Regions from separate parts of the Peribacillus sp. NJ4 genome, predicted to be linked through region 4. Evidence: riboswitches for the same ligand, from Rfam matches in the RefSeq annotation. Region 4 holds a riboswitch; each other region holds the start of a gene.
The links. Region 4 has a riboswitch for glycine ahead of glyA (serine hydroxymethyltransferase). Riboswitches for the same ligand answer to the same signal wherever they lie in the genome.
Positions count from the first base shown of each region.

Region 1 (7,995 bases), 1.2 Mb from region 4:
TAACCAACAAGTCACGATATATTTATTGCGATTTCATACAATATGATATTCAAGGAACATAATACTATTTATACAGATGAAAATTTAAGGATTCTAAGTAAATAAAACTAATAATTCCATTCTCTTTCTTCCCGTTTTTCAATCCTAAGGGTGTATCTTTTTTCCGGATTGCCGATAAATTTTGCATAGTTTATTTTAATTGTTTATCCCAATGGACTTGGCAGTTTCAGTCCTTCCTGTCTACGTTATATATTTTTTCTCCTTATAAAAAAGAAAAGAAAGGTCATCCTAATGGAGTAATTCAAATTATGACATAAGGAGAGAAACTACATGCCTCAACAACAAATTGATATCAATCAATTAAATCAAGCAAAAGCAAACGTTACCCTTACGCAAACCTTACTTTCACAAGCAATTGAAAAATCTTCTTCTGATCCAACTTTGGCACAAGAAGCCATTAAACAAGCTGCTCAAGAAATCGCACAAGCCCAACTTTCCGTAAATCAGGTTTACAGTGCAGTACAAGCTCCGCAAGCGGAATGATTTTGGGTATTATCTCGATTAATTGATTCAAAACAAGATGAAAGAGGCCTATATCCAAATTTAGGAATAGGCCTTTTTTTAACGAATGTTTTTGGTCCATCCAAGCTTTTTCACCCCCCCTTATTTAATGGGGGTATGCTTTGAGGGAACTTAAACGTATTGTATGGATCATACATACCTCGTTTTCACTTCTCGAAGCCGTTTGAATTTTTCTCCATAGTACGCAGTTGGCCAATCTTTGATGAGAGTATCCGGCCAATTCACGTAGTCACCGGTAGTAAATGGTGACAAGGCGTGCTTCAGGTCCTTGATCCACCGAATGTTTAGCCTCTCTTCGTCTGGATTGGTCCATGTAGCTAAATACTCCTGGACGATAATGGCATCGCGATAATAAAAAGCCGTTCATTTGGGTCCGCACGACCAGCGGCCCCTATGGATTGGTGCCAAATTGCTGCATTTTCATTTGGAGTATTTTCCAGAAAATGCTTCATCGCAGGTTCACTCGTGAATTCCAACAATTGATCCACAAAGGCAAAAAAAAAGCCCCTCTCAATCAAGAGAAGGGCTTTTTAAAAAGTATTTTAACGCTTTATGCTTTCGTACCTTATCCAGAAATCTCATCATCGGATTTAACATCCAATGGAGTTCGTTTATCCATTTTCAGCAGGTAATAACTTGCTACGACCAAGACTAGGAAAACGATCCCAACAATCAAGGAAATCCTGGTACTCGGATTGACCCACATACCAACCAGCACCATCAGTAAAAAGGCAATTGTCGCATAGTTACTGTAAGGGGCCAACGGCATTTTGAACGGATGTTTTTCCATTTCAACAGCATTTACCTTTCTGAATTTAAGCTCACTGATAAGTAAGACAAACCATGGAATCATCCCGGGTAAAACACTCGCACTGTACACATAAAGGAATAATTGCGGCGGTGCAAGGTAATTCAGGATAACCCCGATGCCCAATCCTAATAATACAGCGATCGTACAATATGCCGGCACTCCATTTTTAGATACTTTTGCAAAGATTTTAGGAGCTTGGCCATTCAATGCTAGAGTGTAAAGCATACGCCCTGCACTGAAAATCCCACTGTTGCATCCAGACATTGCGGCAGTGATTACGACAAAGTTAATGATGCCTGCCGCTGCAGTGATACCGATTTTAGCAAAGGTTGAAACGAATGGACTTCCGATGTCATCCAGTTTATCCCAAGGATAAACCGTCACGATGACGAAGATAGCGCCAATATAGAAAATTAAAATGCGCCATATGATTGATTTGATCGCTTTTGTTACGGTCTTTGTTGGATTTTTCGCTTCTCCGGCTGTGATGCCGATAAGCTCAACGCCTTGATAGGAAGCCACGACAAGGGAAAGCGCAAAGAAGAATCCTGTCCAACCTCCCGTAAAGAAGCCGCCATTTGCCCAAAGATTCGATAATCCAATCGCATCCCCCCCATTCCCTATTCCAAAGAAAATAAGGCCAAGACCGGCAATGATCATCAATATAATCGTAATTATTTTTATAAGCGCAAACCAAAACTCAAATTCCCCGAAAGATTTTACGGAAATGAGGTTGGCCGCCCCCAAGATGATCATGGCGACCACACCTGGTATCCAAGCTGGTAACTCCGGGAACCAATACTGCATATACATTCCAACGGCGATGATTTCGGACATTCCGACGATTACCCATTGAAACCAATTGCTCCAAGCAGTCATATAACCTGCCAAAGGATGTATATAGCTGCTCGCAAAGGTTGCAAAAGAACCTGTAGTCGGTTCTAAATATAGCATCTCCCCCATAGAGCGCATAATGAAAAATATAAATATACCTGCGATGGCATAAGCGAGCATTACAGAGGGCCCGGTCCATTTGATCGTGCTCGCCGATCCCATGAATAACCCAACCCCGATGGTTCCGCCCAAGGCTATCATTTGAATATGACGTGCCTCCAGCCCTCTCTTTAATTCCTTATTTGACATGTTTAACTCCCCCAGATGCAATATTAGCGGCAATGATATTAATATCCTTTCCACCAATCGACTCTCTATTATTATTGCGGTTAAAAATGCTTTATCCTAATCATTTGCATAACACTTTAATTTTGTTTTCTTATCTTATAATAGTAAATATTCTGTAAAAATACAAATGTATTTTTCAAATAAACAGTTGCCAAAAATATCTTGTTGATATTCCCAATCAAAAATTATCATTTTAAAAAAGTGATGATCAGTATTTTATAATAGTGATAGTACAAAAAGAGCAGGAAACAATCACTTCTGATCGGAGCCCATTCAAACCTTCGCAAGTGAATGTTTATAAAAATTTAAACCATTTCAAGAAGTGTTGTAAATGCAAAAATTTGTTGACCTCCGAAAAAATAAATGATAGAATTCCAATATTATTTTATAAGTATAATGAACGATTCAGCAGTGGAAGATTATCACTGACTGACATTTTCACACAACCGCATACAAGCAAGCGATGAACGCTATGGATGACACTATAGCAGGAGCAGCTTCTGGAGAGACTGTACAAGATGCAGCGCCGAAGGATTCACAATCTCAGGCAAAAGGACAGAAGAGTAACGAATGATAAATTGTTATTCTGAACCCTTTAAGAGATTGGTATTATCCAATCTCTTTTTTTATTGTCCACTTTGTGATTGGACGGAAACAACACTCGTGAAAAAAACCATTGGGAAATGCAAGCTGGGCGAAAAATCACGTCCCTCTCTCCAAGACCAAGCAGGTTTGAAATCATTCACTATCAAGACCATAAAAGACGGGGGCGTACGAATTGGCTAAACAGGAATTAAAAAGAGATTTAAAAAATCGTCATGTACAACTGATTGCAATAGGAGGAACCATTGGTACCGGTTTATTTTTAGGATCCGGAAAAGCCATACAATTGGCAGGTCCATCCATCATCTTCTCCTATCTGATAATAGGGATTGCTTTGTTTTTTGTGATGAGGGCCCTAGGCGAATTGCTCTTATCCAATGCAGGGTATACGTCATTCACTGAATTCGCAACCGAATATGTCGGTCCATGGGCTGGCTTCGTGACCGGTTGGACCTATTGGTTCTGTTGGATCATGACCGCAATGGCCGATATCATAGCTGTTGGTGTCTATATACAATACTGGTTCGATATCCCTCAATGGATTCCGGCTCTAATATGCCTGGTCATCCTGTTAGGATTGAACCTATTGACCGTTAAGTTATTTGGCGAATTGGAATTCTGGTTTGCCATCATTAAAGTAATCACAATCATCGCCTTGATCATCGTAGGTATCATCTTATTGATCATCGGCTTCAATACCAATACCGGAACGGTTTCCCTAACGAACCTATGGAACCATGGAGGCATGTTCCCTAATGGAATCTCCGGATTCCTATTATCTTTACAGTTGGTCGTCTTCTCCTTTGTAGGTGTCGAATTGGTCGGGGTTTCCGCAGCAGAAACGGCGAACCCGAGAAAGAACATTCCGTCTGCCATCAATAAAATACCTGTCCGGATTTTACTTTTCTATGTGGGTGCCATATTCGTCATTCTCTGCGTCAACCCATGGACTCAACTGGATTCCACGAGCAGCCCATTTGTAGAGGTCTTTGCGTTAATCGGCATTCCTGTAGCTGCCGGGATCATCAACTTCGTCGTTTTGACATCTGCTGCTTCTGCATGCAACAGCGGTTTATTTTCAACAAGCCGAATACTCTATACGTTAAGCAGGAATGACGAAGCCCCTGCCAAACTGAAAAAATTAAATAAACAGGCTGTTCCAAGCAATGCCTTGTTTACATCAACAATCGTTGTATCACTTGGGGCATTATTAAGCAAACTGATACCGGAACAGGCATTTACCGTTGTGACGACCATCAGTGCCATCTGTTTCATTTGGGTATGGAGCATAATCTTGATCTCCCATATCAAATATTCGAAAACAAGGCCTGACCTAAGAGCCGAATCAACTTTCAAGGCTCCTTTTACACCCTTTATCAATTACGTCATTTTAGGATTATTCCTGTTCATCCTTATCGTTATGCTATTCGCTGAAGCTACACGGCTATCACTGCTCATGACGCCAATCTGGTTCATACTCTTGGTGATACTATATAACTACCAGAAAAAAAGATAGAAAACGGATAAAGCCTTGAACTCAATATGAATTCAAGGCTTTATCCATTTCAACAAACACTTCAACTTTCCATCAGTGGACTCGGTTGCTAAAAATATATCAAGCAACCACATTAAATTTTATATCGAAATAGTGTAAGCTAATATATATCATCGGAACTTGTAAAAGAAGGGAAATCAATCATGTATGAATTTCCCTTCCCCGTTTGGTTCACCCATCCATCAGTGGTATTAAAGAAAAACCCCCATTGGTGGACGTTTCACTTTATTTAATACGGAGGGGTTTGTTTAATGAAGATTATATATATCCTTACTCTAGTTCCTTTCATAGGCATACTAGGATTTCTACCTTTTGTTAATAGAATAGAACCTTATGTATTAGGGATGCCTTTCAATATGTTCTGGATGGCTATGTGGGTGGTCCTTACCTCTGCCATCTTGGGCATCATGTATAAGCTGGATCCCAGGAATCGGGAAGGTGACCAGGAATGAATATTGCTCTCTTAATCATTTTAGCATTTTTACTTCTGTCGATATTTTTAGGCATTCGCTCTTCAAAAGGAAAAGATATGGACTTGGAACAATGGACGGTGGGCGGACGTGGTTTTGGTGCAATATTCGTCTTTCTGCTGATGGCTGGGGAAATCTATACGACCTTCTCCTTCCTTGGCGGCAGCGGCTGGGCTTATGGAAAGGGCGCACCCGCTCTATATGTTCTTATTTACATTACTTTGTCTTACGTATTATCCTATTGGCTCCTTCCGGAAATATGGAAATATGCCAAAGAAAATAAACTGATGTCTCAATCCGATTTCTTTGTAAGCAAATATAAGAGTCCTAGTTTAGGAATTTTGGCTGCGCTTGTCGGTGTGGTGTCGATGATTCCAGTGATCGTCGTGCAGCTGAAAGGTTTGGGGATCATTGTATCAGAAGCTTCTTATGGTGCCATCTCAATGTCTGCGGCGGTTTGGATGGGGGCGATCAGCCTTACCATTTATGTGATGATATCCGGTATACACGGTTCAGTTTGGACAGCAGTCATTAAAGATATCATGATGATTGCCATTATAGGATTCTTAGGGATTTATCTGCCCATTCATTACTTTGGTGGATTTCAGCCGATGTTTGAAGCGATTGATTCGGCAAAACCCGGTTTTCTAAAGTTCCCTGAGCAGGGACTTAGCGTATCATGGTTTATCTCCACGGTAATATTGCTCGTATTCGGTTTCTATATGTGGCCCCAAGTTTTCAGCGCTGTTTATTCAGCGCGCAGTGGGAAGGTATTTCGAAAAAATGCCATCATCAGCCCTTTATATACGCTCATGCTGTTATTCGTCTTTTTTGTAGGGTTTACAGCTATATTGAAAGTGCCTGGACTCGTTGGGGCAGATGCAGACCTCTCATTGCTGCGCCTTTCGATCGAGACCTTTGATCCATGGTTCATAGGCATAATCGGCGGAGCTGGATTGCTGACCGCATTGGTGCCTGGATCCATGCTTTTGATGAGCGTCGCTACACTGCTCGCGAAAAACGTTTATAAGGAATTCGCACCTACAGTATCCGATCGGCACGTTGTAAGATTGGCAAAGTTCCTTGTTCCCATCATTGCCCTTATAGCCGTCTACTTCACCTTAAACGGCGGCGAAACGATGTCGGCATTAATTCTCATGGGATACAGTCTCATTACACAGCTATTCCCTTCCCTTCTCTTTAGTCTGAAGAAGAATAATCCAATCAATAAATATGGCGCAATCGCCGGCATCGTCACTGGATTGGCCATCGTAATCTGCATTACACTCAGTCATTCAACAATAGGGACCTTGTTTCCATCCTTGCCACAAGCAGCAAAAGATTTGAATGTCGGAATCATCGCCTTGGCAATCAATTTCCTTGTGATGATAACAGTAAGTCTTGCTTTCAGGAAGCACGTGGTTCAGTTGGAACCTAAATCCGTTAACGATATATGAAGCGCTCATTTTTGGATAAAAAGTAAAGATGTGAAAGAACAATGGAAGGCTCAGTCAAAAGACTGAGCCTTCCATTATAATCGACATCCAAAGCATAATGTCCTTTTTCTCAAGATTGATTATAGGAAGTCTCATTTTAGACTACTACTCTTTTTTGTTTATAATCAAATCCCCTATTTTAACTAATAAATACAACGAAAAAATAATCATCAAGGTTCTGGCTACTACCAGACCATCAGTAGCTAAATCATATCCTTTAGGTATTAATAATTTAGGGTTAAAGCTAAAAGTAATCGATATTACGAAAGCTATTAAAATCAGGATGCAACCGAACTGAAGTCTATTTGACATTAACATTCCGCCTTATATTAGGTTCGCAGTTAGCAGATAAAATGCTTCGTATTGCTTCCAAGACAACAAAAAAATACTCGTTTCAGTAGATTCGGGCTTTTACTCGTGAGTTTCACGCATTTACTCGTGAATTTGGAGCAAATACTCGTGAGTTTTACGCTTTTACTCGTGAATTTGGAGCAAATACTCGTGAGTTCCATGCCCGTTAATAAAACTCATTTTCTTTTTTCCTGATAACTTCAGTAATCCACTAAAGCCTTCCTTCCATCATTCAATGCTTTGACCATTTCCTTATATTCCTGTAACTCTTGTTCCAGTTTTTGTTTTCTAGATACAATCATCCTCGAAACCTCTTTCGGGCTGGGCCCGCCTTGAATGCTTCTAATCTCCACAAAGTATTCGGGAGAGATTATTTTTTTCCATTCATCTTCTGCTATATTCACTGAAACGAATCCATTTATCATCTTGTTTATGTCTTGTGTGTCCCAATCATATAGCTCTTTCCCTTCACTTATCGACCGTTTTGCAATATGGCTGGCTATGGAATGGGCTTTTCTAAATGATATCTCGTAATCTCTTGATAGGGTATCCGCTAATTCAGTAACCGTTATACTAGATTTTGCTGCCATTTTCTTTGTATGTTCTTCATTCACTTTCAAAGTTGATATGACGGCATACATCAGTTTCATGACACGGCCCGCATTCGAAAAGGCTCGATATAAATGCGGCTGTAAATCATCTTCCGTATCGACGATATCACCAAATGGTGTGTTGTGGATCATGTTCATGGCAGCAAGTGCGTCACCATACGCACTGCTTGCAATCGAACGGGAATGTTCAATTGATACTGGGTTTCTTTTTTGCGGCATGATGCTGCTTACTTGTACATAAGGATCTGCCACATGAAATGTACCAAACTCCCTTGTCACATGCTGCAGGAAATCTTGAATCCACCTTCCAGTGTTGACCATGCACGTCATGATG
Region 1 covers NZ_JAUCFQ010000001.1:4,750,361-4,758,355, forward strand. Annotated here, with positions in the region: gene QUF94_RS23740 (hypothetical protein) at 331-543, shown strand; gene QUF94_RS23745 (BBE domain-containing protein) at 712-807, opposite strand; gene QUF94_RS23750 (hypothetical protein) at 900-1,070, opposite strand; gene QUF94_RS23755 (amino acid permease) at 1,148-2,536, opposite strand; glycine riboswitch at 3,066-3,144, shown strand; gene QUF94_RS23760 (amino acid permease) at 3,354-4,694, shown strand; gene QUF94_RS23765 (DUF3311 domain-containing protein) at 4,985-5,185, shown strand; gene QUF94_RS23770 (sodium:solute symporter family protein) at 5,182-6,660, shown strand; gene QUF94_RS23775 (hypothetical protein) at 7,063-7,245, shown strand; gene argH (argininosuccinate lyase) at 7,251-7,995, opposite strand, start outside.
Region 1: it holds a riboswitch for glycine, as region 4 does, so the genes downstream of both, QUF94_RS23760 (amino acid permease) here and glyA (serine hydroxymethyltransferase) in region 4, are expected to answer to the same signal.

Region 2 (7,995 bases), 1.6 Mb from region 4:
GTTTTTTACATTCTTCAGAGTGTTCTCCTTCCTAAATTCCAGACCATCTATTTCACGATGGATGTTGAACAGAATACAATCTTGAAATTACTGTCAGCTTCTACATTCATTCTTCCGGCTCTCCCCTTCATTTTTCTCGTATCGCTCCTATTCTTGTTTGTACTCAAACGATTTTGGTTTAACGGATTATGCCCATTACGGCAGCGGAGGATTTTGATGGGAATTCCGATATTAGGAACCTTCATCAAGTTATACGAAACTTATTTTTTTGCAAGCCAATTCAGTGGCTTACTTTCCGGAGGGTTATCGATTAACGACAGCATCAAATTATTCTCTATAAATCAGCAGCAGCCTTTTTACCAAAAACTATGCTCGATCATTAAGGATGACCTTATCGAGGGCAGGTCGCTTGAAATGATCTTTCGTGAACTCCCCTATTTTGATGGGAATTTACCGGTGGTCGTTGCAAATGGTCAAAGATATGGCAGACTTGATGCGGAGCTACTTCATTACAGTCGTTTTTTACTGGAGAAAATTGAAGAGAGAATGAATGCAGTCTTGAAAATCATTCAGCCCCTTATGTTTTTACTGATAGGTATTGTGATCGTGTCCATTTATTTAGCGGTTTTGCTGCCGATGTTCTCTCTGCTCGAAGGTATATAGAATCTGATTTTTGCATTCTGGAGGTGAAATTGCTCTGAAACCATCTAATCCATCTGGTATTCAGATGGTTTCAGGAGCAGGATGATATGATGAAGAAAGTGATGAATGAATGAGGTTTTACACTAATTGAGATGCTCATTGTTTTACTTGTAATATCCATTCTTTTGATTATTACAATACCCAATATCACGAAGAACCAATCGACAATCCAGTCTAAAGGGTGTGAAGCATTCGTGAAAATGGCTCAAGCACAGGTTCAGGCATATGAGATCGACAATGCTAAACTGCCCGTAAGTATCAGTGAATTGGAAAGCCAAGGCTATCTCAAACAGACATCCTGTCCTAATGGCGATGATATTAGTTTGGATAGCAAAGGAAAGATAACGGTCGTTGAGTAGGAGAAAAGTGAATGCACGGCGCTCCAATGGCGGGTATACCCTGTCTGAAACCCTTATAGTCCTCGTTATTTTTGTACTCCTGATTTCCATCAGTCCAAATTTATATCCAAGCTTCACTAAAGGAATGGAAAATAGGCTATTCATTTCCCGGTTCCATGAAGATCTTTTCCATGCACAGCAGTATGCCATCAGTCATGAGAGCCTGATTTACCTCCAGATTGATAATAACAAAAAGGTTTATACCATTTTGTCTTATAAGGAGGGAATCGTTCTAGAGAGAAGCATACCAAAGGATATACAGTTTTTAAATGGCACATTAGGGTTCAGCTTTCATTTTAATCAGTTTGGAAATGCTTCAAAAGCAGGAACGATGATCATTGACACTTCAAAAGGACAGTATAAATTGGTCCTCAATATAGGTAAAGGGAGGTTCAGGATTGAGAAATTGTAAAGGTTACGTCTACCTTGAGCTGATGGCCGCATTTTCCGTTTGTATTTTCTTGATCCTTTCCATTTTACCGATTATTGACGAGTTAATCACGCGTCGGAAAGATATCGTCATTAGGACAGAAGCCCACCATTTATTATATGAAAGATTGACGGCTTTCATGGATGGGGAGATACAAGCAATTGGACAGGAAATCATCAACAAAAAAAAATCCTATGAATTGATTTGGAAGGATCATGGGGATTTCCCGGGGATGATTGAAGGGTGTGTACGTTATGAAAATGAATCGGGTAAATTTGAAACCATTTGTGATGCTGCGAAAAGATGATGGTTTTACGATGATAGAATTGCTTTTTTCTTTAATGATCTTAATGACGACGTCCCTTTTTGTCCTACAGCTTTTTTCAATCATTCACACCCAGATGAGATCCATTGAAAAATTGCATCCTAAAGAGTGGGAGGTCTTTACCATGCAAATGAAGCAGGAGGTCCGGAGTTCCAAAGTTCAGGATGTAATGGGAAATAAATTATATTTGCTTTCAGGTGAACAATTATCATCCATTGAACAATATGAAGATAAGGTCCGAAGGAGAGTGAATGGTAAGGGGCATGAGGTCATCTTGCAGAACATTTCGGAATTCCAGGTTGAGAAGGATGGAAGTGTCATTGTTCTAAATATAACGGATAAAGCAGGGACTACTTTCAGTCGAAGATTTCATCCTTTCTTAAGACATGTGACGAAAGTCGATGAATAATCAAAAAGGAGTCGTTTTCCCGATGGTCATGATTGTAGCGAGTGTTTTCATCATGTTCACGATATTAATGATCGATCAGTTTATCATCGATAAAATGTTTTATAAAGAAGTGGAAGAATCGCTTGTGGCCGATCATCTTGTCCACCTTGCCGTTAAGGATGTGACGTCAGAGTGGGGGGAAGAGGTCCCGGAAATCATCCAGGGGGAAATTTTATACCCCAATGGTACGGTGCGATATTCCTTAATGGAGGAAGACGGTCCTTACGTCTATATAGAATTTTCATCGACGACTAAAAATGACCGAAGGGGTAGGGTCATCATTCAATACGATACAGAAGCGGGGCGAGTGATACAATGGATAGAAAAGCAGGCTGTGTAATACGTAAAATACACAGTCTTTTATAAAGGTTCAATCATGTTCAAGCGATAGATTCGCGTGTTTAGGGAACAAGTGAAGGAATAAAACAAGCGTAAACCGGGCATACTTTGTTTAGGGTGATTTTTATATGTCTACAAACGCTTATATTAAATATCTGACGCAACAGCTTGTCGAATATTTTAATCTGACCAAAAAAGAACGAAAAGAAAAGCGACGTCATAGAAAAGAGGATAAAAACCATGGTATGTCCCATTGGTTTGGCATTGTCCCTTTTGCTTTGTCGATGTTCTTAAGGAAAAATATCAAGAAATAGAACAGATGTCCTTAAATTAGGACATCTGCTTTTTTATTAAGGATCCTATCCCAACGCCCTATCTGAAAGGTAAAATAAACCTCCATTGATGATGGATATTCGGATGTTCGGTTCATATTGTGCTTTTAAGGCTTCTTTTTCGGTAAAATAGCTCTCACTTTTTTCGTCCATATCCTTGTAAAAATGCTCCAATAAATTCAAGTCATTCTGCCAGCGAAGCATTGCTTCTTCCGCCCAAGAATGGTCATCATCCTCGAAACTGGTTCTGATGTATGTATCCAGTCTTGCCAATCCACTCTTGGGCATGATGAGCGGTGAAAGCGTAAAGGAATAATCCGGAATTTTTGGGGTGACCTTAACCGGTAAAACCCGATGGTGAAAGCTTTCCATGATCTCGCCTGAGATTAAATTCAATCCGATGGACATAAATGTATCTTTTTTACGATCGCATTGATAGGATATTTTCACATTAAGGGTTAGCCAAGGAAACAATGGATTATTCCCGCCTTTTGATGGAGGAGTATCCTCAAAAAGTCTAGTATACCCTGCCAGATTTTTTGTTGATTGAATAATTTGATGAAGGCGAGGGGAGCCAAAATGAATCATTTCTCCCTTTAAATCGGGTGGAGAATGTTCTGGGTCGGTAATGAAAGTCATCTGGGCTGGGTTCGGAATGCCACCCGTTTTTTCTAGATAGTGCCAATAAAAGGGTCTGTTCATTAATTCTTTATCCATTTCAATTGTCAGTTGAACGGTAAGGTGGGTGGGTGTATTATCCAGTATTTCACAATCATTGGCTTTAAAGTAAGTTAATAAAAAATCATGAATTTCCCGTTGCTGCATGAACCTCACCTTCCTTCATGGATTGAGCGAATTGAATTAACGATGAAAAATTATCCATCTTGATTTTCATTTCGCCCTCTGTTTTGGACTCGCCGACTACATCAATTAAGTATTCTTCAATGTTGTTAATTTCCAGTTTGGTTAGAATATCATCCAGTTCACCAATTACTTTTTCAAATAAATTAATTTTTTCGTATAGTAACTTCAGAATATGTTCTTCAACTGTATTTTTCGTGGCAAAGTTATAAATCATGACATCTTCTTCCTGACCAAGCCGGTGAATCCGCCCAATTCTTTGCTCGAGTCTCATGGGGTTCCATGGCAGGTCAAAATTAATCAAGTGATGGCAAAACTGAAGGTTTATCCCTTCCCCGCCGGCTTCGGTTGCGATTAATACCTGTATTTTCTTTTGGAATAATTCGCGCATCCAGTCTTTCTTTCCACGCTTAAATCCGCCTCGGAAAGGGACTGAAGAAATCCCATTCTGTTGCAGGTACCATTGCAGATAAAGCTGGGTCGCTCGGTATTCGGTAAAGATAATCACTTTGTCATCAATTTTCTTGATCAGTTCCAAAGCTTTTTCAGCTTTGGAGTTCTGAACCGTTTCGTTCACTTTAGAAAATAAATCATCAAGCTTTGCCAAAAAGTCAGGGGAAGGCTGGTCGTATTTTGCTTTCATATTTTTTAAAGTATAAAAGACTGCCTCCCTGCTGCTGCAGGCTTCCCTTTGGAGAGTGAGAGCTGAAAAAGCGCTTCCTTTTGTTCCATCCGAAATAGGCTTGAATTTGGAAACGGCATCGTACAATGCCTGCTCGGTTGGAGAAAATTCAATGGTGATGGTTTCCACATGCCTTTTTGTCCATTCAATACCAGTATCGGCCCGCCGGTTTCGTATCATAACAGTGTTGACCAGTTCCTTTAGGTGTTCATCTTCAATTATGTTCCGGCCTTTCCCTTTATATTTTTCCGAAAAGAGTGAGGCATTTCCCAAGTGGCCTGGTTTCAATAACGAAACGAGGTGGAAAATTTCCTCGACTTTATTTTGAATGGGAGTAGCTGTCAGGAGTAAACAAAATTTCTTTTTCAGATTTTGGACGAATTCATAGTTCTTCGTCTTATTATTTTTAAGTTTATGAGCTTCGTCAATAATGATGAAGTCATATTCCTGATTGAAAATGATTTCACGATGTGGATCGCGTTTCGCTGTATCAATGGATGAAATGACCACATCACAGGAGTCCCAAACATAACTTTTTCTCTGAACGACTGCCGGAATATGAAACTTGGTATTCAATTCAAAAGCCCATTGTGTGACAAGTGAGGCCGGTACAAGGATCAATACTTTTTTTACAAGGCCTCTAATCATATATTCTTTTAGGATCAAGCCGGCTTCAATTGTTTTTCCGAGCCCTACCTCATCAGCTAAAATGGCCTTTCCATTCATCTTTTCCACCACTTGCTTTGCTGCTTCCAATTGGTGGGGGAGCGGGGTTAACTGCGGAAGGTGCTTGGGCGCCTGTAATCCCTCAAAATCAGGGATGATGAGATTTTCCTCCATTTGAACCGCCAACTTATAAAGCTCCCAATTTCCCCATGGACCATCATTTTCCATCTTTTGCAGAAACTCGTCATTCCATTCAGAATTGAAGGATATATTGATTTTCATAGAAATAACTCCCTCTTAAATCATAATTTCCTTAATAAAAGGTCAAAACCCGAACATTTCATATGTGAAGTAAGAAAAATATTTCTCCTCAAAAGATATTGCAGAGATAAGTTTCTTAGGGTAGGATATAAGTATATTTAGAAAATTCCAATTTCCAAACGCTGTAAAGAATCTTTGTATTTCGGTTTTGCAGTTCGCGTTTTCTTAGTATGCGCTACAGGCTCCTATTTTATCCAAGATACTGAAGGAGATCATTCAAATGGTTCCTGAAGTTTTAGGAGAGTTGGCAGAGAATGCATTCCATGATGCTCAAAGGTTTTACTAATGCTTAGGGCTTATTCGCTTACTTTCATTGGTAGACCATTTATATGCGGGTGAAGATAAGGGGAGAGACTACGGATGTAGCGCCGAAGGAGCAAACTTAGCAGTGAATCTCTCAGGCAAAAGAACTCTTATTGGACGCAACTCTGGAGAGCGCCGCCCATTTTGGGACGGCCACCAAAGGGGAAAACCTATTATATAGGTAAACTTTCAGGTTTCAGGACAGAGAAAAAGCTCAAACGGGCTTTCTCTGTCCTTTTTTGTGCTTTTTTCACATCATGAATCAGGATATCTGATGCGTAATGACAAGAAGCTTTGATAATGAAGCCATTTAAATTAAAAAATCTGAGGGGGGTCATTTTTTGACCAATTTAAAAAGAACACCACTATTTGAAGTTTATCGTGAATGCGGCGGTAAAACGATCGATTTTGGCGGTTGGGAACTTCCTGTCCAATTTTCGGGTATAAAGGACGAACATGAAGCCGTACGTACAAAAGCGGGGTTATTCGATGTTTCCCACATGGGGGAAGTTGATGTTAAGGGTCCTGGGAGCCTTTCCTTTTTACAGAAGATGATGACTAATGATATATCAAAGCTACAACAGGGCGGTGCCCAATATACGGCTATGTGCTATGAAAACGGCGGGACTGTTGATGATCTCATCGTTTATAAGAGGGCTGAAGACGACTATCTGCTCGTGGTCAACGCAGCGAATACAGATAAAGATTTCGATTGGCTGCAAGCTAATCTACCGGAAGATGTCCAAATCACGAATGTATCGAGTCACTATACACAGCTAGCACTTCAAGGGCCATCTGCAGAGAAGATATTACAAAAACTATCAGAAAATACTGCCTTAAGTGAAATTGGATTTTTCAAGTTCAAGGAAAATGTCATGATAAATGGTATCTCCACGATGGTATCCCGTACCGGATATACTGGTGAAGATGGTTTTGAGATATATAGCGACAGTGAAAACGGTCCTGCCCTTTGGAAGGCGATTCTGGATGCCGGAAAGGAAGAAGGGATTCAGCCGATTGGTTTAGGTGCTCGTGATACCCTGCGTTTTGAAGCGAAACTTCCGCTGTATGGGCAGGAACTTTCAGCGGACATCACCCCAATAGAGGCCGGGATCGGTTTTGCGGTAAAAGTGGATAAGGAAGCAGATTTTTTCGGGAAAGCCGTTCTTTCTGAACAAAAGGAGAAAGGGGCTCCCCGCAAGCTTGTGGGAATTGAAATGATTGACCGTGGCATTCCACGTCATGGGTATAAGGTCTACAGCGGGGACAAAGTCATTGGCGAGGTCACGACTGGTACCCAATCACCAACGTTGAAGAAGAACGTAGGGTTGGCACTTATCGATAAGGAATTTTCGGTGCTGGATGCGGAAGTCGAAGTGGAAATTCGATCCAAACGTTTGAAAGCCGTTATCATACAAACACCTTTTTATAAAAAACCACGTAAATAGAGGGGAATGGTCATTAGATGAAACATCGTTATTTACCCATGACAGAGCAAGATAAACAAGAAATGCTTGAAGTGATAGGTGTACCTACTGTTGAAGAACTTTTCAATGATATCCCTGAAAGTGTTCGTTTTCAAGGCGAATACGATATCAAGCCCGCTAAATCGGAACCTGCCTTAATGAAAGAATTATCAAAGCTTGCTGCCAAGAATGCGGATCTTAAAAACTATGCTTCCTTCCTTGGTGCGGGTGTCTATGACCATTATGCACCGGTCATCGTCGATCATGTTCTTTCCCGTTCTGAGTTTTATACGGCTTATACACCCTATCAGCCTGAAATTTCACAGGGCGAGCTTCAGGCCATCTTTGAATATCAAACGATGATTTGTGAATTGACGGGTATGGATGTGGCTAACTCCTCCATGTATGACGGCGGGACAGCGCTAGCTGAAGCAGCCATGCTTGCTTCAGGTCAGACACGACGCAAGAAGATTCTCATTTCAGGGACGGTTCATCCTGAATCAAGAGAAGTTGTTAAGACCTATGCGAAAGGACAACGCGTGGAAGTGATCGAAATTCCTTATAAAGACGGTGTGACGGATATGGCCGCCTTAAGGGAGTTGGTGAAAGATGATATTGCAGGAGTGATTGTGCAATATCCGAACTTTTTTGGCCGTATCGAGCCATTGAAAGAAATGGAAGAAATCATTCATGGCGTCAAGTCCATGTTTATCGTTTCCAGT
Region 2 covers NZ_JAUCFQ010000001.1:1,949,391-1,957,385, forward strand. Annotated here, with positions in the region: gene comGB (competence type IV pilus assembly protein ComGB) at 1-663, shown strand, start outside; partial or broken gene comGC (competence type IV pilus major pilin ComGC) at 777-1,061, shown strand; gene comGD (competence type IV pilus minor pilin ComGD) at 1,054-1,512, shown strand; gene QUF94_RS09795 (hypothetical protein) at 1,499-1,837, shown strand; gene comGF (competence type IV pilus minor pilin ComGF) at 1,785-2,264, shown strand; gene comGG (competence type IV pilus minor pilin ComGG) at 2,257-2,643, shown strand; gene QUF94_RS09810 (YqzE family protein) at 2,771-2,956, shown strand; gene QUF94_RS09815 (YqhG family protein) at 3,002-3,799, opposite strand; gene QUF94_RS09820 (DEAD/DEAH box helicase) at 3,777-5,465, opposite strand; glycine riboswitch at 5,840-5,927, shown strand; glycine riboswitch at 5,931-6,014, shown strand; gene gcvT (glycine cleavage system aminomethyltransferase GcvT) at 6,149-7,255, shown strand; gene gcvPA (aminomethyl-transferring glycine dehydrogenase subunit GcvPA) at 7,273-7,995, shown strand, end outside.
Region 2: it holds a riboswitch for glycine, as region 4 does, so the genes downstream of both, gcvT (glycine cleavage system aminomethyltransferase GcvT) here and glyA (serine hydroxymethyltransferase) in region 4, are expected to answer to the same signal.

Region 3 (7,995 bases), 710 kb from region 4:
GTAAACTACCAATTATTATGAAATGATTTAATGATGAATTCGATACCTAAGGGAGATGATTAAATGAAATCGCTTACAGATGGACAAGTCATTTGGGAACCTACAAACGAACAAATCGAGCAAACGGTATTGACTCAATATATGAAATGGTTAAACGAAAAGAAAGGTTTATCATTTCAAGATTATCATGAATTATGGAAATGGTCGGTTGATGAACTGGAGGATTTTTGGGCTTCGGTTTGGGATTATTGTGATGTAAAAGCTGACAGGAAATATGACCGGGTTTTAGCGGAGCATTCAATGCCAGGGGCGAAATGGTTCGAAGGGGCAAGGCTTAATTATGCTGAAAATGCATTATTGAATGATCAAAAAGAGAAAACGGCGATCTTTTTTCGTTCCGAAAATATCAGGCAGCAAGAGGTAAGCTGGAAAGAGCTGAAAGAAAAAGTAGCTTCTGTTGCCCATTCGTTAAGGGGACTTGGTGTGAAATCCGGTGATCGTGTTGTAGCTTATATGCCAAATATCCCTGAAGCGGTCATAGCTTTCTTGGCGACAGTAAGTATAGGTGCCATCTGGTCCAGCTGTTCACCTGACTTTGGGGCAAGAAGCGTCATTGATCGTTTCAAACAGATTGAACCGGTTGTATTACTTGCGGTTGATGGGTACCAGTACAATGGAAAAGTATATGATAAAACATCCGTTGTTTCACAGCTTAAACAGGAATTGGTTACTGTCAAGCATACTGTAATGGTTCCTTACATAGAAAAGAAGGTTTTGGAAGAGAATCTGGCAGATACGATTCCATGGGATGATCTAGTAAAAGAAAAAGCCGAATTATCTTTTGAAAGTGTTCCGTTTGATCATCCGCTTTGGATTCTCTATTCATCAGGTACAACAGGAATGCCAAAACCGATTGTACAAGGACATGGCGGAATATTATTGGAGCATTTTAAATCAACAAGAATGCATCAAGGCATGACTTCCGAGGATACGGTATTCTGGTTTACGACGACAGGGTGGATGATGTGGAATCTCCTAATGGGTGGTTTGCTTAATGAAGGGACGATCGTTCTTTATGACGGCAGTCCTTCTTTCCCGGATATGGATGCCCTTTGGCAATTGGCTGAAGATACAGGCATGACTTTCTTTGGAACAAGTGCACCATTCCTTACGAATTCCATGAAGTTAGGAATCAAGCCAATGGAAAAATATGATTTATCGAAATTGAAGGCCCTTTTTTCCACTGGAGCACCTTTGTCGGGTGACGGGTACAAATGGGTGTATGAGAATGTCAAGAAGGATATCTGGCTTAGTTCATCCAGTGGCGGAACCGATGTTTGTGCCGGATTTGTAGGTGGCGTTCCTACATTACCTGTAAGAATCGGGGAGATACAAGGAAGGGCATTAGGTGTTCGTGCAGAGGCCTTTGATGAACAAGGCCGAACATTGATTAATGAAGTCGGTGAATTGGTCATTACCAAACCCATGCCGTCCATGCCGCTTTATTTCTGGAATGATCAAGACGGGACAAGATACTACGAGAGTTATTTCGATACGTATCCCGGGATTTGGAAACATGGTGATTGGATAAAAATCGACGACAAGGGCAGTTGTATCATTTATGGTCGTTCCGACTCGACCATCAACCGTTCTGGTGTACGGATGGGAACCAGCGATATCTACCGGGTCGTCGAAGCGATCGACGAGGTTATGGAAAGCCTTGTCATTGATAGGGAAGTGCTTGGCCGCGGTTCTTCCTTGCTCCTGTTCGTTGTCCTTAAGCACGGTAATAGCCTGGATGCGGCATTGACAGCAAAAATCAAGGAACAAATCAGAGGACATGTGTCCCCTCGCTTTATTCCTGACCAAATCCATGTCGTTGAACAAATACCTAAAACTTTGAACGGAAAGAAAATGGAAGTCCCGATACGTAAAGTATTGTTAGGTTTCGAGTTTGATAAAGTCGTGAATCCAGACTCCATGGGAAATCCTGAATCGCTTCAGTTCTTTAAAGAATTAGCCATTGAGTTGAATGAGAAAAAAATATTCTAGCAAACAGGCGGAGCAAAAAAGCTCCGTCTTTTATTCTTCTTAAAAGAATTCTTCCGGCAAAACCAAGATATTGCACGTTCAAACATTTTTTAATTAATAACCCTGATTTTTCTACGATAAGGAAAGGAACGGGAAAATATAAAGAGGGATCACTTCCTCATTTACCTCCAATGGGTACATAACAAGATGAATTACTTCATCCAGGTTCTTAAGCATCTCCTCAGTATAATGACAAACTTACCTTATGATGGAAAGTTTTGTTGACAAATTTAAAACTGATGAATAGAATAAAATAAAAATGACAGTAAGCACTGACAGTTTGAAGGGTAGAGGTGAGAGTATGAGTAACAGTCATAATCAAAGTAACGATGATAAGCTACTTTTTGCTGCGATCGATCTAATAGCAGAGAAAGGCTACAATGGTGTTACTACTCTGGAAATCGCTGGTGCGGCAGGTTTGAGTGAAAAGACACTGTTTCGTCGCTTCGGAAGTAAGCAAAATCTTTTAGAAACGGCATTTGACCGATATCACTATGCCGAAGAAATGACAAAACTTTTTAATGAAAGGCAAATCGTTTGGGATTTACATTCAGACTTACTACTGATAAGTCGAACATATCATGAAATCATGAATCGTAACCGGAAAATGATTATGATAAGTATCAAGGAAGAAGGCAATTTACCCGGATTTCGAGAAAGAACACAAAAGCATCCTCGGCAGTTACTGGAAATTTTGACAAACTATTTTAACACGATGTATGAAAAAGGAAAACTTATTCACACAGACCCAGAGCTGCAAGCGTGGTCGTTCATGATGATGAATTTTGGTGCCTTTATGAACAACCTGGATGCCGATGAGAACTATCCGACCGTGTCCCTTGAGGCATTTATAATGGAAAGTGTGCAAACATTCACTAGGGCATTAACTCCCTAGTTTTTCCTAAATAATCATGACAGTTAGTACTGACACCCAATAATGAAAAAGAAAGAGCAGATTTATAACGCATTGAGAAAAATAAATTTAAATTACAGGAGATTATGTATATGAATTCAAGTAAATTAATAGTATGGATTAATGTATTTACAGCTAAACCTGGCAAACTAGATGAATTAGTTGCGATACAGTCTGAAGAACTTCTCAATTTTAAGAGGGGATCTCAAGGTGTTCCTGGTTGGATTAATAGTCGTTGGCATCGTTCTGTTGATAAAAATAAGGCTATTATGATAACTACCTTTGAAAGTGTTGATCATCATAAAAATTGGTTAGAAAAAAGTGAATTTACTGAACACCTTAACAAGATAAATCATCTCATTGAAGATGCAGAAGGTGGGTACTACACATTAGTGGAAGTCATTGAAAACATATAAATCAATTAAAATTATAACTTCTTTATTTTAAACAAACATTAACGAGGAGGAAAAACCATTGGGGAAATTAAACATTGGAATTATCTTAGGAAGCACACGTCAAGGACGCGTAAGTCCACAAGTAGGAAATTGGGTAAAAGAAATAGCAGATAAACGCGGAGATGCAAATTATGAAATCGTAGATATTGCAGACTTTAAATTGCCTTTTTTGGGTGAAGGCACTGGTAAAGAACCAGGGTTAACAGCTTGGGCAGAAAAACTTTCCAGCTTAGATGGATTTGTTTTTATCGTACAGGAATACAATCACAGTATTACAGGAGCATTAAAAAATGCGCTTGATTCCGCACGCGATGAATGGAACAACAAGGCGGCGGGCATCGTGAGCTATGGTTCAACAGGCGGAGCTCGTGCAGCTGAACATTTGCGTGGCATCTTAGGTGAATTACTTGTTGCGGACGTTCGAGTAAATCCAACATTTTCACTATTTACAGACTTTGAAAACTACAAGACATTTAAACCAGCTGATTTACACCTTGGTAATGTCAATGCAATGTTAGATCAAACGATTGCATGGAGCGGTGCCTTAAAAAAATTAAGATAAGCTTGATAGTTTACTAACCGCTCTTAAAGTAGCTTCCATTGCTATGCCACTATACTCTTACATGGATTATGCACAGTTAAAAAGCAAAACGGCCTTCCAAAATTTAGCCTAGTTTAAAAGATTTAGTATAGCATGAAATATTTAATATGTTTATTGGAAAATGTTTACAAACCATTGGTTAGTTCTCGAAGGCCTATTGTAGAGTTAACGCGAACTGTGCGATTATACGGGCACATAAAGCGCCCGAATAATTTCTACTTTTATTTAGAAGGAGCAAAAAGTAATGTTTCTTGTTTCTTTAATTTTCTTTCGTGTCATTTTCTTTTACTTTGCGAATATAAAGTCCTTTACGAGTCTTTTTAAAGAAATGTACGGAGTTACACCTCATGTTTACCGTGAAAACCATTCGTAAGAACAAATTGATTCGTTTCAAAGCTATCATATCGAAGATGCCGAAACATTGATAAATTCACCAGAAATTTTAGCTATATTGGAAACCGTACTAACCAAACATGATCACTCGTAGAAACGATTACAGCAGATGTTGAAACAGATGAAGTGATTGCAACAAGTTCACCTTACTTTAAATCAGATGTTGCTCTGAATGGACATTCTCTTTTTATCAGAATTGAATATCAAGAAATTACCGCGAATGAGGAAAATTATTTTTCAAAAGCTTTATGGTTTTATGAAGCATTGTTTACAAGTATACGGAGCATTTATTTAAGTACATGGCACTTTCTCTTTTATAAGCCTTATTACACCGCTGTTGAACCAAAGGAATTAGAACGAGTATATTTATTTAAATTGTATGATTTACTAAAAAAACTTGTTTAAGACATTCTTTATTCCTATTTAACGATTAATGCAATTCATTTTTTTATATTAGAAAAGCGATTATATGAAACAGTCATTGTTGCGATGAGCTCCAATGGCTTTTTCTATTTTATAGCAATACTTCTTTCGAATGGTTTATTTACTTGCTAAGTTGAGTATTCACCTCCCTTTTTTGATGTTAATATTTGTTAGTGAAATATCTTACTATCTATAATAGGAATATACGCAAATAATAAGGTATATATATTTGATCATACTATATGAATATGTTTTAAAAGAAGAGGATAACCAACTTAGAGTTCCGGTTTGACACAGGTAAAATGTAATGGGAGATGGTTTCGTTAACACGTCAAGCGTTGTGAAAATGAATACGTGATGATAAATATAAACCTTATTGATCCAAATTATGTTATTCTATTTCTGTTTACAACAGTCCGTCTGAAAAACTGTAAAGGGGGTATAAGGTTAAAATGGTTAAGGAAAAGAAAATCAAGCTAAAGAAGCCAAAGAAGTGGTGGGGATGGGTTCTAGCAATTGTCATCATTGCTAATATAGCAGGTGGTGGGGACAAAGAGGAAGTTGCTAAAGAAGAGAAGGCTTCTGAAAATACTGCTGAACTTAGGGAGGAAGCTCCTAGACAATCTCTACTGCTGCAAGGATTTTCGCGAGTCTCGAATTTTCTCTTTTTCCATACATCAATTATGTTAAAACTATAGTTATTATGTCCTCTCCTGGCTTTAAATTTTGTTTCGGAAAAATGCCGAAATTTTTGCTTATACATAAGCTTGTTTGGGATTCTTTGCGACATAGAAAAGCTGCTAATAAGCTTGATTTTTCATAGCTAATAACTTCTAAAATATACTGTTCATAAAGTTCAAATTAGTCCATGCTTAAATTTCAGAAAATAGAGTTTTTTCAGATAATCATTGAAATATCCATTAAAACCCGATAATATACAACTATTAAAACAACTTTATATCAGCGGATGATGATTGTGGGAGAGTCTAAACAATGTTTAGCACCGAAGGAGCAAATCCTAAAAGCAGGGACTAATCTCTCAGGTAAAAGGACTACAATTGGACGCGTCTCTGAAGAGAGCCATAGGCCACCGAAGGAGTTAAACTCTCAGGTAAAAGGACAGAGGAAAGTAGGAAAATACCTATCTTTCCTCTGTCCTTTTTTGTACTTGGAAAGATAAAAAGAGAGGAAGTGTGCATTGAGATCTGAAGATAAATGATCTATCCTTTGATTTGTACAATTAATGCTATATTTTCAAAAAAGGTAGGTAGCTTTATTTCAAAAAACTATATCTAGTACCCACCTAGGAAAGCGCTTACAATGATAGGTCAGTCTCCCAGTACGCTAATAATTCAAACTCATTGAAGGGCTGACCCTTTATAAGGAAAAAATTCCAAGTAGCCTATAAAAGTAGAAAGTGGGAGATCGTATGCAGGAACAAAAGTTGGATAGAGGGTTAAAAAACAGGCACGTACAACTCATAGCTATTGGTGGGGCAATCGGAACGGGATTATTTCTTGGAGCAGGAAAATCTATTAATTTAGCTGGGCCATCAATTCTATTTGCTTACATGATTACAGGCATCATTTGCTTTTTAATCATGCGCGCACTTGGAGAACTACTCTTATCTAATTTGAACTATCATTCCTTTGTTGACTTTGTAAGAGACTATTTAGGTAATATGGCAGCATTTGTAACCGGCTGGACCTACTGGTTTTGCTGGATCTCAATCGCAATGGCCGACTTAACGGCAGTTGGTCTTTATACTCAGTATTGGTTTCCCTCCGTACCTCAGTGGATGCCAGGATTGATTGCCCTAGTCATTCTGCTATTTATGAATCTTGCAACCGTTAAACTTTTTGGCGAAATGGAATTCTGGTTCGCATTAATAAAGGTCATCGCTATTCTAGCATTAATTGTTATCGGTATTTTCATGATTATTAAAGGCTTTTCCACTGATTCAGGCGCAGCAAGTTTCACGAATCTATGGAGTCACGAAGGTATGTTCCCAAATGGAATAAATGGTTTTGTCCTCTCATTCCAGATGGTAGTGTTTGCGTTTGTGGGCATTGAACTTGTAGGACTTACAGCAGGTGAAACAGAAAATCCAGAAAAAGTTATCCCCAAAGCCATAAATAATATTCCTATTCGGATTATAATTTTCTATATTGGCGCACTTATTGTCATTATGAGTGTTTATCCGTGGAACGCAATCATCCCAACGGAAAGCCCATTCGTCCAAGTATTTGTGGCTGTAGGTATTGCTGGAGCTGCTGGTATCGTTAATTTTGTCGTCCTAACATCGGCTGCTTCGGCATGTAACAGCGCAATCTTCAGTACAAGCCGGATGGTATACTCACTTGCCAAAGATAAAAATGCACCTGTACCGTTTGCAAAACTTAATGACCGTAAAGTACCTTCCAATGCATTGTTCTTTTCAACTGTCGTCATTTTAATTTCCGTTGTTTTGAACTATTTAATGCCTGAAGGAGTATTTACCTTGATTACAAGTATTTCTACAGTATGTTTCATCTTTATTTGGGGAATTACAGTCATCAGTCATTTGAAATACCGTAAAACAAGACCTGATCTAGTGAAAAAGAACAAATTTAAATTACCATTTTATCCAATTTCCAATTACTTGATCCTTGCTTTCCTAGCGTTCGTCCTTGTTGTTCTTGCACTTGCGAGCGACACTCGTGTTGCCTTATTCGTTACTCCTGTTTGGTTCATTATGCTGATTACGATTTATAAGATTCGCCAAACGAAGGTGGAACAGGCGAATCAGAGAGAGGTAGCGGGGAATTAAGGGGCAAGAAACCCTTTGATTCAATTTGCGGTGTTTGTCCAGATAGTTGCCGCTCCATATTTTCCTAACCCGGTGAGTAAAAAATCTGCCCATTATAAAAAGCCAAAGATATCTGGATAATCATATTATAATTCGAAAAAATTATTTTAGAATAGTGGTGTTAGCGCTTTCAAAAAAGCCTTGACATAATTATTCTCAACAACTATTCTAAATGTACCAAATTGAATAAGCGGATGACAGTTGTGGGAGAGTGCAAAGCGACAAGCCACCGAAGGAGCAAGTTCCAAAAAGACCCTTGGAACAAATCTCT
Region 3 covers NZ_JAUCFQ010000001.1:2,824,055-2,832,049, reverse strand. Annotated here, with positions in the region: gene QUF94_RS14065 (acetoacetate--CoA ligase) at 64-2,052, shown strand; gene QUF94_RS14060 (TetR/AcrR family transcriptional regulator) at 2,393-2,986, shown strand; gene QUF94_RS14055 (putative quinol monooxygenase) at 3,097-3,420, shown strand; gene QUF94_RS14050 (NADPH-dependent FMN reductase) at 3,479-4,021, shown strand; gene QUF94_RS14045 (hypothetical protein) at 5,329-5,574, shown strand; glycine riboswitch at 5,844-5,941, shown strand; glycine riboswitch at 5,945-6,001, shown strand; gene QUF94_RS14040 (amino acid permease) at 6,306-7,685, shown strand.
Region 3: it holds a riboswitch for glycine, as region 4 does, so the genes downstream of both, QUF94_RS14040 (amino acid permease) here and glyA (serine hydroxymethyltransferase) in region 4, are expected to answer to the same signal.

Region 4 (7,995 bases):
AACAGCTCCAACAATGGGAGGAACTCCATAAGGAAGCATGGCTGCGGCTTGGAGCAATCCTTCCCATTTACTGAAATATACCGTGATAATAAAAATTGTCGGAAGCATAATAACAACACTAAGACCTACTGACATGACAATTAAAAACAGCGTTCGTCGAAAAGCATCATAAAACCGTTCATCTTGAAACAATTCAATATACCATTTCATTGTATAACTCTCAGGTAAAATGGTATGATCCCATTTACCAGCGATCGAGAATAAAAGTGTTCCTACAAGCGGAATTAATAAATATATAACTAGTAATCCAACAAACAATTTATGAAAAGTCAATGAAGACTTCATCGTAAATCCCTCCTAACGCTACGCATCATTCGTTCATTGAACCACATCGCCCCTATCATGGTCGTTGCTAGAAGAACTCCCAAAGCACTACCTAGCTGCGGCTTTAATGCAACGTCACTAGCAACTAGAGAAGCAATTTGCAATGACAATATGTTATAGTTGCTGCCGACCAATGCATAGGCTGTAGCGTAGGCTCCCATCGCATTAGCAAACAAAATACTGAATGTACCTACAATACTAGGTAAAAGAACTGGAACCCCTATTCGAAGCCAAAATGAAAATGTTGACCCTCCTAATAATGAAGAGGCTTCTTTCCATTGTTGCTTAATTCCTTGATAAGACGGGTAAATGAGCATAACGGCAAGCGGAATTTGAAAATAAATATAAACAAGAATGAGGCCTGTCCAGGAATATAAATTAAAATCTGCAAACAGGTCCCAACCAATCTTGGCAAAAAGCAACGTAAACAACCCATTGTTTCCAAGTAATATAATATATGAAAATGAAAGGGGAATCCCTTCAAAGTTCGACGTCATATTGGTAATCATCAGTAGTCTGTTTTGTATTTTTTGAGAGAACTTTGTAAACGAATAGGCTGCAATGACTGCTACAATCACAGAAGTTATAGCAGAAAATAAGGAAATGACAAGGCTATTTTTAATGGCTTGTAAGTAAAATTCACTTTTAAATATGGTTAAGTATTGATTAATCGTAACTTGAATTCCATCATCTGCATAAAAACTATTTTTAATCATTGCCACTAATGGTCCTATTTCAAATCCAATCACAAACATAATAAATGGCAGTAAAAGAGCTAATAAGTAAACTTTTTGTTTTTTTATTTTTCGCAAGACTTCTCGCTCCTCTATGTTCTCTAACAATTTGGGAATTGGGCTAACAGTACATTCGTTAAACCAATTCCAGTCAATCTTCATTCTTCATTTTAATGTTGAATAGTGTATCTTTTTTAAAGGGTAACTTTTCCTTTCAGACCTGGAAATTGATATGAAATCATTTTATCGGACGGCTCAATATTTAATAGTTCACAAACGAGAGGTGCAAAAGCTAATTGCGGAACCACTTCACCATAAACGCCAGGCTCAACTTTTGGACTAATGATAAAGAGCGGTACATCACGTTCACCATCAGTTATGCCGCCATGGTTGCCATATTCACTCATGCCATGATCCGATGTAATTAATATGTGGTAACCTTCTTTGATCCAAATTGGCAAAAGTTGTGCCAACAAGCTTCCCATTTTTAGGATTTGCTCACGATATTCTTTTGATTCCGAGCCAAAAATTTCTCCTTTTACATCTACACCGAGCGGATGAATATATAAAAAGTGAGGGTCATACTTTCTGCGTAAAGCTTCTGCATCCATTAACACATGACTATCTGGATAGTCATCGTCCCAATAAAATTTTCCGTATTGAATAGGATTGGATGTATCTTCTTGCTCACGGTCTTCAATAAAATGGAATGGCGCACGATTATAAAGTTCGCTTACCCAGTAATAGGATACTGTTCCGTTTCTTAACCCGTTTTCTTTCGTAAGATGAAAGAGACTTTTCTCCGTAGATAAACGCACGGCTTGATTGGACGTAATCCCGTTCATTGAAGCCGGCGTACCTGTTAACAACACTTCATATAATGGACGGGAAAGACTTGGAAGCTCCGACTTAACTTTGTAAAGTGACGCTTGATTCGTTTCAACTAAATGCTGAATAAATCCCAGCGCTTCGCATGCTTTATCGTATCTCATACCATCAACAACAATTGCTATTACTTTATTTGACATGGACTAACACCTCTTCTTGCCAAATCTGCGGTAAATTTTTAGCCGTTTCTTCCCAAGCTTTGTAATCTTCAATTGGTTTTGCATTTTTGTACTGTTCTTCTGGAACCATTTTTTCAGCTACTTCTTTCGGAAGTTCTACATCGCGAATTGGACGGGCAAATCCTTTAGCTAAATTAATTTGTCCTTCATCGCTTAAGATATATTCTCTAGTTGCCATCGCCGCATGCGGATGCTTTGCAAATTTGTTAATAATAGTTGCGTAGCCGCTTACGACTGAACCTTCAGTTGGAATGGTGACTTCAAATTGATCGCGGTTAATTTGGTCAGCGTAACCAAGAGCATTGAAATCCCAAACAAGGGCAACTTCCACTTCCCCTTTTTCGATGTTAGCCGGCTTGGCATCAGTTAAGCTAAGGCGGCCTTGCTTGGCAAGCTTAGCAAAAAAGTCAATTCCTGGTTGGAGATTTGTTTCATCACCGCCGTTAGCGATAGCGGCAGCAAGTACGGCCATTTGATTCTGTGTACCACGCTGAACATCTCCAACAGTTACTTTATAATCCCCTTTTAATATGTCATCCCAAGATTTAGGCGGGTTATCTACTAATTCTTTATTAGTAAAGAATGCAATCGTTCCTTGGTAGCCAACAACCCAATCTCCATTGTCATCTTTTGCCCACTCAGGTACCTCGTCCCAATAGGAAGTTTTATATGGCATCGTTAATTTTTTTTGTTCCGCGATTGGCCCAAAGGAAATCCCTACATCGCCGATATCAGCTGTTGCACTCTCTCCTTCAGATTCCATTTTGGCAATCTCTTCGGCACTGGACAAATCTGTATCATTGTGTTTCAATGTATATTTTTTCATCACTTCATTCCAAGTTTCTCCCCAGTTAGCCCATGAATCAGGCATACCGACACTATTAATAGTCCCCTCTTCTTTTGCCTTTGTTTCAATTTCTTTCAGGGTTAACGAACTTGGATCCTTAACCACTGGAGCAGCCTCCTCATTAGTAGCTCCACAAGCAGCTAATCCCAGTACACTCACTCCTAACATCACAGCTTGAATAGACTTGTAACAATTCTTCTTGAATGTGCGATTCATAAAAAGTGCCTCCATTTAGTGTGGAATCTTTAATGTTTATTACTGTTTGTTACGGTTTAATCATAATCTGAAAACATTAATTCCACATAAACCAAATATTAAGATTTTGTAAATCAGCTCTTTATTTCTCCAACTCATCAGCTTTTATCTTCATAAGTATTAACAACAGTCCGCAAACAGGATCAAGTAAATGCAAGTCTATAAAAGAGAAATGTGAACAACTTTTATTCAAACATATCACCCTTTTACCTCTCTTTTTAGCTCGTCGTTAACAAAGCTCCCGGTTAGCTAAATAACTTTTCATGCAAAAAAACTCTCTTGATACAAGAGAGTTTTACATAGATTTTATTAAACAGATAGAATTATCAATGTGGCTATAAATAATAATTGTTTTGGGCGGAGTTTTCTGGAAGGTAAATTTTACTGGAATCATAAAATTATGACAGGGATTCCTTCTTTATAGCTTTAGGTTTAGGATGGCAGATATTTTAGGATATTGGCTCTGATCATGCCATTACTGTTAATAATGCAATAGATTAAAAATAATAAGTATTTTATCAATGATTGAAGGTGTTTCGTTCCGTCCCCTTGTTTCCCAAAGAGAATAGTTTTTGTGACTCCATGGCTTCTCCTTTGTTTAAGCCTTTTTGAATCTTTTTTCTTAAAAGTTCACTAGTAAGGTAATTAAGAATAAAAATAGTCTTTTCGATTCAACCCATTTCACGTAAAGCTGCAGCCAAACTGTTTTGCCTAGAGTTAGAGTCTATTTCCCCCTTAATAAGTGATGCTGAGATAGTACCTTCTTTTATAGAATGAGCTAATCGTAAAACACCTCATAATTTTCTTTAATAATTTTTATAGTTATTTGGCCACGTAAAATGGACCCTTAATTTGAATACCCGCTTGCTTTCTCTTATGAAAAAAGCTTTGAATCTGACAAATCTCTGATTCTTGGTGCAGCTAAAGCCCAATAGGTGAGTTAATCCAAAAATTTGATCTGTATAGCCAGCAATATCGGTGAATAGCCGGTTTGAAATAAAATAAATAATCGTTAAGTAACCATTTTAAAAGAACACAGTTAGTATATTCATACATTCTAATTCAATTAAAAAAATCCCTGTTATTCAACGGGGACAATGAAATAAGAGAGATATTTATTTGGTATTTGACACAAAAACTGTGACGGAAAGAGTGTAGGGAAAGATTTCGCAGAATAATGGATCAGTTGAATTTAATTATTTGATATTTATACAACCATTCATCTAACTCTTGACTAGTTTTAATCGTATCGGAATGAGAAAGTCCTTTTAACATTCCGATGACAATCAAACGGCCTTTCAAATAATTAATCTTAGTTTCTATTTCTGATAGTAATTTTGTGTTCATTACTTCGCCCCTGTTAATTTGTATAATTGTTCTAATGATACTGACGATTAACATTATAAATGAGTAGATGCTGTCTACTTGAGCGGGTTAAGTCTACTTTATATGTCTTCTTCAACTACACTACCTTTTCAATACCCCTTTAATTTATCCACCCTTTTCTTTTTAAAAAAACAAAAACAATCAATGTGATTATGCATATATCAAAAAGACTCTCTAATTCTATTCCCAAGCATTCAGCAACTGCTTTTGCTGCAATGATATGCATAAGTGGACCGCCTTGAATTCCTGGGAATACGGATTTATTAATCGCTTTGATAATTACTTCATCGTTCGTTAAAATGATGCCCCCCGCTGTCCTCTTAATGTTTGAGTGGTACTTGTCACAACATCTGCATATGGGATTGGGGATGGGTGAAGAACAGCCGCCACCAGCCCGGCTATATGAGCCATATCCACCATAAGTTTTGCTCCAACTCGATCGGCTATTTCTCTAAATCGAGCAAAATTAATCGTTCTTAGGTAGGTACTTATCCCTGCAATAATCAATTTAGGTTTTTCTTTCTTTGCTATTGCTTCCAACTCATCATAATCAATCAATTGGGTATCTTCTCTAACTCCATAAGAAACAACTTCAAACCATTTTCCTGAAACACTGACTGGACTTCCATGAGTTAAGTGGCCGCCATGTGAAAGGTTCATTCCCATCACTTTATCACCAGGTTGAAGCAGTGAGAAAAAACCGCGAAATTTGCTTGTGCACCTGAGTGAGGCTGAACATTTGCATATTTAGCTCCAAACAGCTTTGTTAAGCGATCGATTGCTGCTTGTTCTACCACATCGACAAATTCACATCCGCCATAATAACGTTTTCCTGGATAACCCTCTGCATATTTATGCCCATAGCTTCTAATACTCTTGGCTGACGAAGTATTCTGATGAAATCAACTCTAGTGTTTGATGTTGCCGTTTCCGTTCGTTTTCAATTGCTTCAAAAATAAAAGAACCACAATGGGACGCAACTCTGGAGAGCGCGTGTATAAAACGCCACCAAAGGGGAAGACTCTTTTCAGTATAGAGTTAAACTCTCAGGTAAAAGGACAGAGAAGGGAATGTTGCCATTACCCTTTTCTGTCCTTTTTTGCGTGCAAAAACAGGGACGTGATATGGAGTGGCAGCAGTTATCTAAACAGAACCTGAGAGATTTGTTCCAAGGGTTTTTTTGGAACTTGCTCCTTCGGTGGCTGTCTATATTGCACTCTCCCACAATCGTCATCCGCTATATATATTTGAACACTCTATATGTTTACTATTGAGAATTAATTCTATAATTGTTTTTTATGGAATCTCCTCTTTATTTATACATATTCAGGAAACTAAGAAAAGAAAAACGGTGGAAAGTCATTTTATATCAGCAAACGCTTTCAAATTTAATAGACTAATGCTTCTTTATGAAGTTCTGCTCTTGATGATCGCTGATTATAGCCTGGTTTTTCTCTTTTTCTTTCAAAACATAACTAAGCAAGTCTAATGAGAGACGCGCTGCTACTTGTCCAGTTATTCCAGCATGGTCGTAAGGAGTAGCTACTTCTACCATATCAAAACCGATTACTTCTCCTCTTTTTGCAATTCCATGGAGTAATTCATTGACTTCTTCATAAAGCAGACCTCCAGGAGAAGGTGTGCCTGTCGCAGGGGCGATCGATGGGTCGAGGCCATCAATGTCCATGGTAATATAATATTTTTCACCTGCTGGAATAAGTTCCAGAACCTGTTCAAATCCCATCTTTCTCATTTGGCGGGGAGACAAGATGACACTTCCGTATTCTCTGGCAGCAACGACATCTGCTTTTTTACTGCTGCTGATTCCACGAATGCCCAATTGGAAAATCTTTTGAACATGATTCATTTCCGATAAGCGGCGGATGCAGCTTCCATGTCCAACCCGCATTCCTGAACGGTGATCTGCCCAGTCTAAATGCGCATCAATCTGGATCACATGAAATGGCCCGAGTTCACCCAAGCCCTTTCCTACTGGAATTGTAATGGAATGATCTCCACCTAATACAACCGGCATTGCACCTTTTGAAACTATTTTTCGAATGGCTTCTTCCGTATTATCATGGGATTGCATCATATCCCCATGTACCATGTCCACATCGCCGCAATCAACGACTTTCCATTTCGGGCCAAGATACATGATATCATTTTCAATATCATAGGCACCATCTAACCCGAAACTATATAATGTAGAGCCTTCACGAATTCCCCTTGGACCCATTCTTGCGCCTGACTTCCATTGTGTTCCCATATCATTTGGAACTCCAATGACAGCAACATCTGCGTCTAACTGGTCTAAATCAGGACATACGGGATATTTCCCGAAAGTACAGATTCCGGTAAAAGGTAAATTAAGATGTTGTTTTTTATTATTCGACATGAACTTTTCCTCCCACTTGTATTACGTTCTTCGAAAATAATATAGATGCAAGCTTCATGCCATCCTATAAAACTAGGTAAAACTGAATAGTGTTATCAATAATGACTACCAGGAACCAACATATTTTCTGATTACTCGAAACTCCTTAGTAAACGCCACAGAGAAAGGAGCACAGGGAATATAAATTCATATCAGTAAAATATTATTCTTGTCTTATTTAGGTTTTAAATAAGACAAATCTTGATGAACTGGCTTTTTACTCGTAAAATAAACACTTAGGAATCTGTTCCAGCCCATCTTCAGAAATAATATTTGAAATTAAAATATTTGCGAATTTCAAAAAAATGCTTCCTCTATTATTAGTCATACATTTTTTCGAGGTGTGCATACTCACTCTCTTTTACTCATTTATCTCTACTTCTCAATTTTTAATGATCAAACCACTTGGTTGGCTCCACTTCTAGATTAATGTTGATTTGTTTTACCTCACTGAACTCATCTAAACCAAAAGTTCCTAATCCACGGCCAATTCCGCTCTGCTTATAGCCTCCCCACGGCGCTTCATTGTAGGCTAGATTATAGGCATTAATCCATGTAATTCCGGCTCTTATTTTCTTAATCACTCTTAAAGCCTTAGCACCATCTTGTGAAAATACACCAGCTGCGAGGCCATATGGCGTATCATTGGCAAGCTGGATGGCTTCCGCTTCGTCCTTAAACTTTTGAACGGTAAGGACTGGCCCGAATATTTCTTCCTGAACAATTCTCATGTCAGGTTTGGTATCGACAAATATCGTCGGCTCAACAAAATAACCATTTTCCAGCCCATCGCTTGTGATACGCTTGCCGCCACAGGCTAATTTCGCCCCTTCTTCTATGCCAAGTTGAATATATTTAAGTACCTCATTCATATGTTCTTCACTA
Region 4 covers NZ_JAUCFQ010000001.1:3,537,451-3,545,445, forward strand. Annotated here, with positions in the region: gene QUF94_RS17600 (ABC transporter permease) at 1-345, opposite strand, end outside; gene QUF94_RS17605 (ABC transporter permease) at 342-1,196, opposite strand; gene QUF94_RS17610 (alkaline phosphatase family protein) at 1,313-2,146, opposite strand; gene QUF94_RS17615 (ABC transporter substrate-binding protein) at 2,136-3,248, opposite strand; partial or broken gene QUF94_RS17620 (Tn3 family transposase) at 3,863-4,270, opposite strand; gene QUF94_RS17625 (aspartyl-phosphate phosphatase Spo0E family protein) at 4,470-4,634, opposite strand; partial or broken gene glyA (serine hydroxymethyltransferase) at 4,870-5,630, opposite strand; glycine riboswitch at 5,646-5,745, shown strand; glycine riboswitch at 5,800-5,907, opposite strand; gene speB (agmatinase) at 6,070-7,071, opposite strand; gene QUF94_RS17640 (aldehyde dehydrogenase family protein) at 7,500-7,995, opposite strand, start outside.